One region of the Pseudomonas sp. FW215-R2 genome, then DNA from elsewhere that is predicted to be linked to it. Evidence: predicted binding sites of a transcription regulator. Region 1 holds the regulator's gene; the other holds the start of a gene.
What was found. The regulator FliA, encoded in region 1, starts transcription of late flagellar genes. The targets are predictions, from matches to a motif close to CTAAAGTTTNNNNNNNNNNNGCCGNTAA.

Region 1 (4,771 bases):
GGCGGTGTGGATCGAAGTCAGCCAGCGCGCCCAGGCACAATCGCTCGGTTACACCGTAGTGGATGCCAGTACCGTGGTCGCCACGCACTTGAACCAGATTCTGTACAAGCACTCCAGTGAGCTGATCGGCCACGAAGAAGTGCAGCAACTCATGCAATTGCTGGCCAAGAGCTCGCCAAAACTGGCGGAAGAGCTGGTGCCGGGTGTGGTGTCGCTGTCGCAACTGCTCAAGGTGCTGCAAGCACTGCTGGCCGAACACGTGCCGGTGCGCGACATCCGCAGCATTGCCGAAGCCATCGCCAACAATGCCGCCAAGAGTCAAGATACCGCCGCTTTGGTGGCCGCTGTGCGGGTCGGCGTTTCTCGCGCCATCGTCCAAAGCATTGTAGGGACTGAGTCGGAGCTGCCAGTTATCACGCTGGAGCCAAGGTTGGAACAAATATTGCTCAATAGTCTGCAGAAGGCAGGACAAGGCTCGGAAGAGGGCGTTCTGCTGGAGCCAAGCATGGCCGAGAAGCTGCAGCGTTCGCTCATCGAAGCGGCGCAGCGTCAGGAAATGCAAGGTCAGCCGGTGATCCTGTTGGTAGCAGGCCCGGTTCGCGCGATGCTCTCGCGCTTTGGCCGCCTGGCAGTCCCTGGACTGCATGTGCTGGCCTACCAGGAAATTCCGGACAACAAGCAAGTGACCATCGTTGCGACAGTAGGGCCCAACGGCTGAGGTAGTGGTTTATGCAAGTTAAGCGTTTTTTCGCCGCCGATATGCGTCAGGCCATGAAGCTGGTTCGTGATGAGCTGGGCGCTGATGCCGCCATCATTGGCAACCGCCGCATTGCCGGCGGCGTCGAGCTGACGGCGGCGCTGGATTACAAACTGTCGGCGCTGGCGCCACGGGTTCCGAACATGGAACTCGAAGACGAGCTGCGCAAGACCCAGTCGCGCATCGTCACCGCCCAGGCCGAACTGAGCATGCGTGGTGAGGCCGACGGCAACACCAATCGCCAGTTGTTCTCCGGTCTGCCATTGACCGCCGGCCTGCCGCTGACGGCTGCCGAGCCTCTGACAGAACCGACTTACGCTGCTCCGGCGCGTCCGGCACCTGCGCCTGCGCCGGCTGCCGCTGGCGTTGATCCGCGTGCGCTGGATTCGATGCGTTTCGAACTCAACAGCCTGCGCGAGCTGATGGAAGTGCAGCTCGGCACTCTGGCCTGGAATCAGCTGCAAGGCAGCCGTCCGGCTCAGGCGAACCTTTATCGTCGTCTGCAACGCATCGGCTTGTCCGGCCCGTTGTCCCGCGACCTGCTGGCGCTGACCAGCGATATCGAAGAACCTCGTCAGGCCTGGCGCATGTTGCTGGCGCACCTGGCGCGGATGATCGCCACCCCGGAAGTCGAGCCGCTGGAAGAGGGCGGGATCATTGCCATGGTCGGTCCTGCCGGCATGGGCAAGACCACCACCCTGGCCAAGCTGGCCGCCCGTTACGTGCTCAAGTACGGCGCGCAGAACATTGCGCTGGTGAGCATGGACAGCTTCCGCATCGGTGCTCAGGAACAGTTGAAAACCCTGGGCCGGATCCTCAATGTGTCGGTGACCCACGTCGACCCGGGCCAGTCCCTGGTGCAGGCGCTGGATCCACTGCTGCGCAAACGCGTGGTGCTGATCGATACCGCCGGCCTGCAGGCCAGCGATCCGGCACTGCGCATGCAGCTGGAAAGCCTGGCCGGTCGTGGCATTCGGTCAAAAAATTATCTGGTACTGGCAACCACCAGCCAGAAACAGGTTCTAACCGCCGCTTATCACAGTTACAAGCGTTGCGGGCTCGCCGGGTGCATCCTGACTAAACTGGATGAGACGGCCAGCCTTGGCGAGGTGCTGAGCCTGGCGATCAGTCATGAACTGCCGGTCGCCTACCTGACCGACGGCCCACGGATTCCGGATGATCTGCATCTGCCGCGCCGTCATCAATTGGTCAGCCGCGCCGTCAGTGTGCAAATGCAGGAAGAACCCAGCGAAGAAGCCATGGCTGACATGTTCGCTGATATCTACCACAGTCCCACCAAGCAGGTTGGCTGAGGTAATGAACAGTTTTTGTACCTACATCGATGGTCTGCCATGCATTGTTCCGGTTGTGAACGCGCAGCCAGTAATGTGGCCTCCGTCTATGCAAGACAAGGTAAAGAAATAACATGGGCAGCATGCATCCCGTACAGGTGATCGCGGTGACCGGCGGCAAAGGTGGCGTCGGCAAGACTAACGTGTCAGTGAACTTGTCCCTGGCGCTGGCAGAGCTTGGCCGTCGGGTCATGCTGCTGGACGCCGACCTGGGTCTGGCGAACGTCGACGTTCTGCTGGGCCTCACGCCCAAACGTACCCTGGCCGATGTGATCGAGGGCCGCTGCGAGCTGCGCGACGTGCTGTTGCAAGGCCCCGGCGGGATCCGCATCGTGCCGGCCGCTTCCGGCACGCAGAGCATGGTTCACCTGAGCCCGGCCCAGCATGCCGGTCTGATTCAGGCGTTCAGCGACATCGGCGACAATCTCGACGTACTGGTGATCGACACTGCTGCGGGTATTGGTGACTCGGTAGTCAGTTTCGTTCGCGCAGCGCAAGAAGTGTTGCTGGTGGTCTGCGACGAGCCGACCTCGATCACCGACGCCTACGCCCTGATCAAACTGCTGAACCGCGATTACGGCATGAACCGCTTCCGCGTCCTAGCCAACATGGCCCAGAGCCCGCAGGAAGGTCGCAATCTGTTCGCCAAGTTGACCAAGGTCACGGATCGCTTCCTCGACGTCGCCCTACAATACGTCGGTGCGGTGCCTTACGACGAAAGCGTGCGCAAGGCGGTGCAGAAGCAGCGTGCGGTCTATGAAGCCTTCCCGCGTTCCAAGTGCGCACTGGCGTTCAAGGCGATCGCGCAAAAGGTCGACACCTGGCCGCTGCCCGCCAATCCGCGCGGCCACCTCGAATTTTTCGTCGAGCGCCTCGTGCAGCAAACGGCAGGACCTGTGCTATGACCGCCAGCGGTATGAATTTCTACAAGAAGTCGGCACGTGACGCGCAGTACGAGCTGATCGAGCGTTACGCGCCACTGGTCAAACGCATTGCTTACCACTTGCTGGCGCGATTGCCGGCCAGTGTGCAGGTCGAAGACCTGATCCAGGCCGGGATGATCGGCCTGCTCGAAGTCTCGACCAAATACGACGCCAGCAAAGGCGCCAGTTTCGAAACGTACGCGGGCATCCGGATCCGCGGCGCGATGCTCGATGAAGTACGCAAGGGGGACTGGGCACCGCGCTCGGTTCACCGCAACACCCGTATGGTCAGCGACGCGATTCGCTCGATTGAAGCTAAAACCGGCCGTGACGCTAAAGATCACGAGGTTGCGGCCGAACTCCAATTGAGTCTCGACGATTACTACGGGATTTTGAACGACACCCTGGGCAGCCGACTGTTCAGTTTCGACGACCTGTTGCAGGACGGCGAACACGAAGGGCTGCACGAGGATGGCGCAAGTGCTCATCTTGAGCCGTCGCGCGATCTGGAAGATGAGCGCTTCCAGGCTGCGTTGGCGGACGCGATTGCCAATTTGCCGGAGCGTGAGCGACTGGTGTTGGCGCTGTACTACGACGAAGAGCTGAACCTCAAGGAAATCGGTGAAGTCCTTGGCGTCAGTGAATCGCGGGTCAGCCAGTTACACAGCCAGTGCGCGGCCCGCTTGCGGGGGCGTTTGGGGGAGTGGCGAGCGCGCTGAAGGCAGTGTGGGGACGCTGCGAACGAGGCTGGTGCGGTGGTGAACGGCACCGGTCTTGCTCTGTTGTGCTCCAGACAGTCATCGAGTGCTTTGCCGGATTGATTGAAATGGCGCGTCCAGGTGCTGGGCGCGTTTAAGACTGCTTGGAGGTCGAATTGAACAAAGACATGAAAATCCTCATCGTTGATGACTTCTCAACGATGCGGCGGATCATCAAGAACCTGTTGCGTGACCTTGGGTTCACCAACACCGTTGAAGCCGACGATGGCACCACTGCCATTCCGGTGCTCAACAGCGGCAGCATCGACTTTCTGGTGACCGACTGGAACATGCCTGGCATGACCGGTATCGACCTGCTGCGTCACGTGCGCGCCGATGAAAAACTCAAGCACCTGCCAGTGCTGATGGTGACTGCTGAAGCCAAGCGCGAGCAGATCATCGAAGCGGCCCAGGCCGGCGTTAACGGCTACGTGGTCAAACCTTTCACGGCTCAGGCGCTGAAAGAAAAAATCGAGAAGATTTTCGAACGCATCGGCTGATGACGCGCGGGGGAGCTATGGAGCATAACGAATCTTCACAGGGCGACTTCGAGTCGACTCTGAAAAAACACGCGGTCGAACTGGTCGAAAGCCTTGAAAAAGGCAGGTTCGGCGACGCTGTGCAACTGATCCATGAGCTCAATCAGACCCGTGACCGTGGCCTGTACCAGGAAGTGGGCAAGCTCACGCGCGAACTGCACAGTGCAATCGTCAACTTCCAGATCGACCCGCATATGCCGCAGGCCGAGGAAGTATCGCAGATCACTGATGCGACCGAGCGTCTGGGCTATGTGGTCAAGCTGACTGAAGCGGCGGCCAACCGCACCATGGACCTGGTGGAAAGCGCCACGCCGGTGGTCAATGGCCTGGCTGACGAAGCCCAGGCATTGAGTGCCGACTGGGGACGTTTCATGCGCCGTGAAGTCGGGGCTGAAGAGTTCCGCGAGCTGGCGCGTCGGGTCGACGGTTTTCTGGCACGCAG
Region 2 (4,771 bases), on a different contig from region 1:
ACGAATGACCGGGTGATCATCCACGATCAGCACTTTATTCATGGGCAAGTCCAGTTTCGCTGTTCGAATTTTTAGAACCGGCACAATAACGTAGTCATTTCACCCATGGCATAGCGAAGTTCCCTTGCATTGGCAGCGAGAGACACTTCCTACAGGCAATAAAGATTTCTCCTACAGAAAAGACTCATAAATGTAGCGACAAGACATCCAGACCAAGTGACCACTTGAAAATTATTTAACCTGCAACACCGGCTTATCGAGTAGCGAATCCTGAAAAGAGGGACTCGACACGACAAAAAACCGAAACAACATATTTATATCCACCCGGCCGTTTTTAATATAAATACCAGACATCGGGGACAAAAAGCCTCCACTCCCCTTACAACAACTCCAACATTCCAACATGACGAGAAAGATCATACTCATGAGTAAAGAATATGTTAAAGATCAACAAGAAAATCACCAACCCCATCAGTGTCATTGCCATATTCGCGTTCATCTCCGAAACGTCCGCAGCGGTGTCCCTGCCCTTTCTTGACAATGACGAACGGGAAATCTACATCTGGTTTCTGATCAGTTTTCCATTCTATTTACTGTTCCTGTTTTTCATCACCTTGAACTTCAACTACCGATCCCTTTATGCACCTTCGGACTTTGATGACGACAAGAACTTTCTGAAAGCATTTGAAGATAACAACATTGATTTCCCCGGAGAACCGGGTGACCAACCCGTTACCGGAATTCAGACTGTAAAACTACCGAAACCGCTGAGTACGCTGTGTATCATCGACATTCGGGGCATGAACGCCGAATCAAAAATAAACACACTCCTGGAAAAAATCCCACAACCCGCCAAGCACTCGCTCAGAATATTCCTCGTTTTAACAGATGATATGTCAGACATTTTACCGAAAGAAAACATCGCCAAATCGCTCAAGCGAGGAAGGAAAACCACGGGGACGACGTATTGTATTATTTACGACGTTCAAGCGCAGAACATCAGTGTATTGGGAAGAGTTTAAATTGAGGCGCAGAGACACGAAGTACATCAATGCGATGCGCACAGTACAACAGATGAGTTCGGGAACGCCGATCCACTACGATCAGGTAAACAGAAGGGTTTTGCAGCATAGCGGTCTTGTCAGAACGACAAGACCGCTATTTCACGTCTGGTCCGAAGGACTCAGAACAGCTTGCGGCCTTTGTTGGCAGCAATGCGCATACGCAGCGCGTTGAGCTTGATGAAGCCCGCCGCGTCGGCCTGGTTGTAGGCGCCGCCGTCTTCTTCGAAGGTCGCGATGTTGGCGTCGAACAGCGAATCGTCGGACTTGCGGCCGGTCACGATCACGTTGCCCTTGTACAGCTTCAGGCGCACGACGCCATTCACGTTGACCTGGGAGGCGTCGATCATCTGTTGCAGCATCAGACGCTCCGGGCTCCACCAGTAACCGGTGTAGATCAGGCTGGCGTACTTCGGCATCAGCTCGTCTTTCAAGTGAGCGACTTCGCGGTCCAGGGTGATCGACTCGATGGCGCGGTGAGCGCGCAGCATGATGGTGCCGCCCGGGGTTTCGTAGCAGCCACGGGACTTCATGCCGACATAACGGTTCTCGACGATGTCGAGACGGCCGATGCCGTGTTGGCCACCGATCTTGTTCAGGGTCGCCAGTACGGTGGCCGGAGTCATTTCGACGCCGTCCAGAGCGACGATGTCGCCGTTGCGGTAGGTCAGTTCCAGGTATTGCGGCTTGTCAGGTGCGTTCTCCGGGGAGACAGTCCAGCGCCACATGTCTTCTTCGTGCTCGGTCCAGGTGTCTTCCAGCACGCCGCCTTCATAGGAGATGTGCAGCAGGTTGGCATCCATCGAGTACGGGGATTTTTTCTTGCCGTGGCGCTCGATCGGGATCGCGTGCTTCTCGGCGTAGTCCATCAGTTTCTCGCGGGACAGCAGGTCCCACTCGCGCCAAGGGGCAATCACTTTTACGCCTGGCTTGAGCGCGTAGGCACCCAGTTCGAAACGGACCTGGTCGTTGCCCTTGCCGGTTGCGCCGTGGGAAATGGCGTCGGCGCCGGTTTCGTTGGCGATTTCGATCAGACGCTTGGCAATCAGCGGACGCGCGATGGAAGTACCCAGCAGGTACTCGCCTTCGTAAACGGTGTTGGCACGGAACATCGGGAACACGAAGTCACGCACGAATTCTTCGCGCAGGTCGTCGATGTAGATTTCTTTGACGCCCATGGCCTGAGCCTTGGCGCGAGCCGGTTCGACCTCTTCGCCCTGACCCAGGTCAGCGGTGAAGGTCACGACTTCACAGTTATAAGTATCCTGCAGCCACTTGAGGATCACCGAAGTGTCCAGGCCGCCGGAATACGCCAGAACGACCTTGTTTACGTCCGCCATGCCATCACTCCACGGGGTTCTACGGAAAGCCGAGGAGTCTACCGCTCAAACGCGATAATTTACAGAGGCGCGACAGCTTAAGACGACAAAGCGACAGAATCTGTCGAGAGGGCGACGATGACCGGCGGGTCAGGACGTCGCCGCAGCGTTGGCCGGTGTGCTGGCCTGAGGCGCAGGAGCGGTAGTCGGTGCCACCCGCGCAAGGTGCACGTTGACCCGACGGTTCTTGGCCCGGTTGGCGGCATTGGTGTTTGGCACCAACGGGTAACGTTCACCATGGAAGCGCACGGTGATCTGCGATTCCTGGATACCGTTGGCCTTGAAGAAGTCGACCACCGCCAGAGCGCGCCGGCGCGACAGTTCGCGGTTGGTCAGGCGATTGCCGCTGTTGTCGGAGTGGCCGTCGAGCTCGATGTGGTTGACCGTCGGATCGGCCTTCATATATTCGAGCATGACTTGCAGCTTGGCCTTGGCGGCGGCGTCCAGTTCGATGCCTTCGCCGGGGAAACCGATCTGCGATTGCTTGACCTGCTCGAAATTCTGCGGGAGCAGTTTCGCCACGCAGGCCTGATAGTCGTTGAACGCCTTGCTGAACTTGACCGGCAACAGACGCACTTCCGACACACGGCCATCGCCCGATGCATGGCGCACCACGGGGCTGCGTCCGTCCATCAGGCCGCTGATCAACTGTCCGGCCTGCGCCTGAGAACTGTTGAAGAGGATATTGCCACTGCCGATCCTGACCGTGCCCAGATTGATATCGCCACGGCCCGGCTGCCAGGGCGCCGCTGCCGCCATCAAGGTCGCCGAACCGCCGCCGAGCATGGCGTTGTAGGCGTTCAGGCGGAAAGTCGCCTGCTCGCCGGCCTTGCGCACGAACTGGCCCGAGCCGAAATCGGTGATCGGCTGCGTCAGGCGGCATTCGAACTTGTCGCCCTCGACCGTCCACTCAATGTTCTCCAGACGGGTCTGGTAGGTCAGCGCCATCGCCGGAAGGCTGGCAAACACACTGAGCAAGGCTAAATAACGCTGGCGCACGGGAGGCTCCATTGGCTTCTACAACAAAAAGACCGATACATACATGTTTACGGCATACCTATGGGATATCGGACGCTCGTCGCAAAACTTGATAGCGAGTGCCTGCAAGAGTCTTTTCCGGTAGCATTCGCCTCAGTTTGACCCGCCTGGAATCCCCTCATGTCCGACCGCCTGACCCTGCTGCGTCCCGACGACTGGCACATTCATCTTCGCGATGGTGCCGTGTTGACCAATACCGTTGCAGATGTTGCGCGCACCTTTGGTCGCGCGATCATCATGCCTAACCTGGTACCTCCGGTGCGCAACGCCGCTGAAGCCGACGGCTATCGCCAGCGGATTCTCGCTGCCCGCCCGGCCGGCAGTCGTTTCGAGCCGTTGATGGTGCTGTACCTCACCGACCGTACCCAGCCCGAAGAAATTCGTGAAGCCAAGGCCAGCGGTTTTGTCCACGCGGCCAAGTTGTACCCGGCCGGCGCCACCACCAACTCCGATTCCGGGGTCACCAGCATCGACAAGATCTTCCCGGCGCTGGAAGCCATGGCCGAAGTCGGCATGCCGCTGTTGATCCACGGTGAAGTCACCCGTGGCGACGTTGACGTGTTCGACCGCGAGAAAATCTTCATCGACGAGCACATGCGTCGTGTGGTCGAGCGTTTCCCGACGCTCAAGGTCGTGTTCGAACACATCACCACCGGCGACGCCGTGCAGTTCGTCAACGAGGCTTCGGCCAACGTTGGCGCGACGATCACCGCGCATCACCTGCTCTACAACCGCAACCACATGCTGGTAGGCGGAATCCGGCCGCACTTCTATTGCCTGCCGATCCTCAAGCGCAATACCCACCAGGAAGCCCTGCTCGACGCCGCCACCAGCGGCAGCGCGAAGTTCTTCCTCGGCACCGACTCGGCGCCGCACGCCCAGCACGCCAAGGAAGCCGCCTGCGGCTGCGCCGGCTGCTACACCGCGTACGCCGCCATCGAGTTGTATGCCGAAGCCTTTGAACAGCGCAATGCGCTGGACAAGCTCGAAGCCTTCGCCAGTCTCAACGGCCCGCGTTTCTACGGCCTGCCGGCGAACACCGATCGCATTACCCTGGTCCGTGAAGAATGGACCGCCCCGACCAGCCTGCCCTTCGGCGAGCTGACCGTTATCCCGCTGCGCGCCGGTGAAAAACTGCGCTGGCGCCTGCTGGAGGAACACGCGTGAGTGAAGACCATTTCGACGACGAACTGGACGGTCAAGGTGGCGGCGGTTCACGCCATCCAATGGCAGCACGCTTTCGCGGCTACCTGCCGGTTGTCGTCGACGTAGAGACCGGTGGTTTCAACTCGG

Region 2: a site for FliA is predicted at 3,505-3,532, ahead of AC3WRD_RS19535 (flagellar protein MotY). Genes of this name have one in related genera too.

Annotation. Positions count from the first base shown of each region.
Region 1 covers NZ_JBYTBO010000005.1:235,922-240,692, forward strand. Annotated here, with positions in the region: gene flhA (flagellar biosynthesis protein FlhA) at 1-718, shown strand, start outside; gene flhF (flagellar biosynthesis GTPase FlhF) at 730-2,070, shown strand; gene fleN (flagellar synthesis regulator FleN) at 2,184-3,014, shown strand; gene fliA (RNA polymerase sigma factor FliA) at 3,011-3,751, shown strand; gene AC3WRD_RS09565 (chemotaxis response regulator CheY) at 3,919-4,290, shown strand; gene AC3WRD_RS09570 (protein phosphatase CheZ) at 4,308-4,771, shown strand, end outside.
Region 2 covers NZ_JBYTBO010000014.1:44,963-49,733, forward strand. Annotated here, with positions in the region: gene AC3WRD_RS19520 (response regulator transcription factor) at 1-42, opposite strand, end outside; gene AC3WRD_RS19525 (hypothetical protein) at 438-1,022, shown strand; gene AC3WRD_RS19530 (argininosuccinate synthase) at 1,184-2,401, opposite strand; gene AC3WRD_RS19535 (flagellar protein MotY) at 2,531-3,439, opposite strand; gene pyrC (dihydroorotase) at 3,599-4,645, shown strand; gene rnt (ribonuclease T) at 4,642-4,771, shown strand, end outside.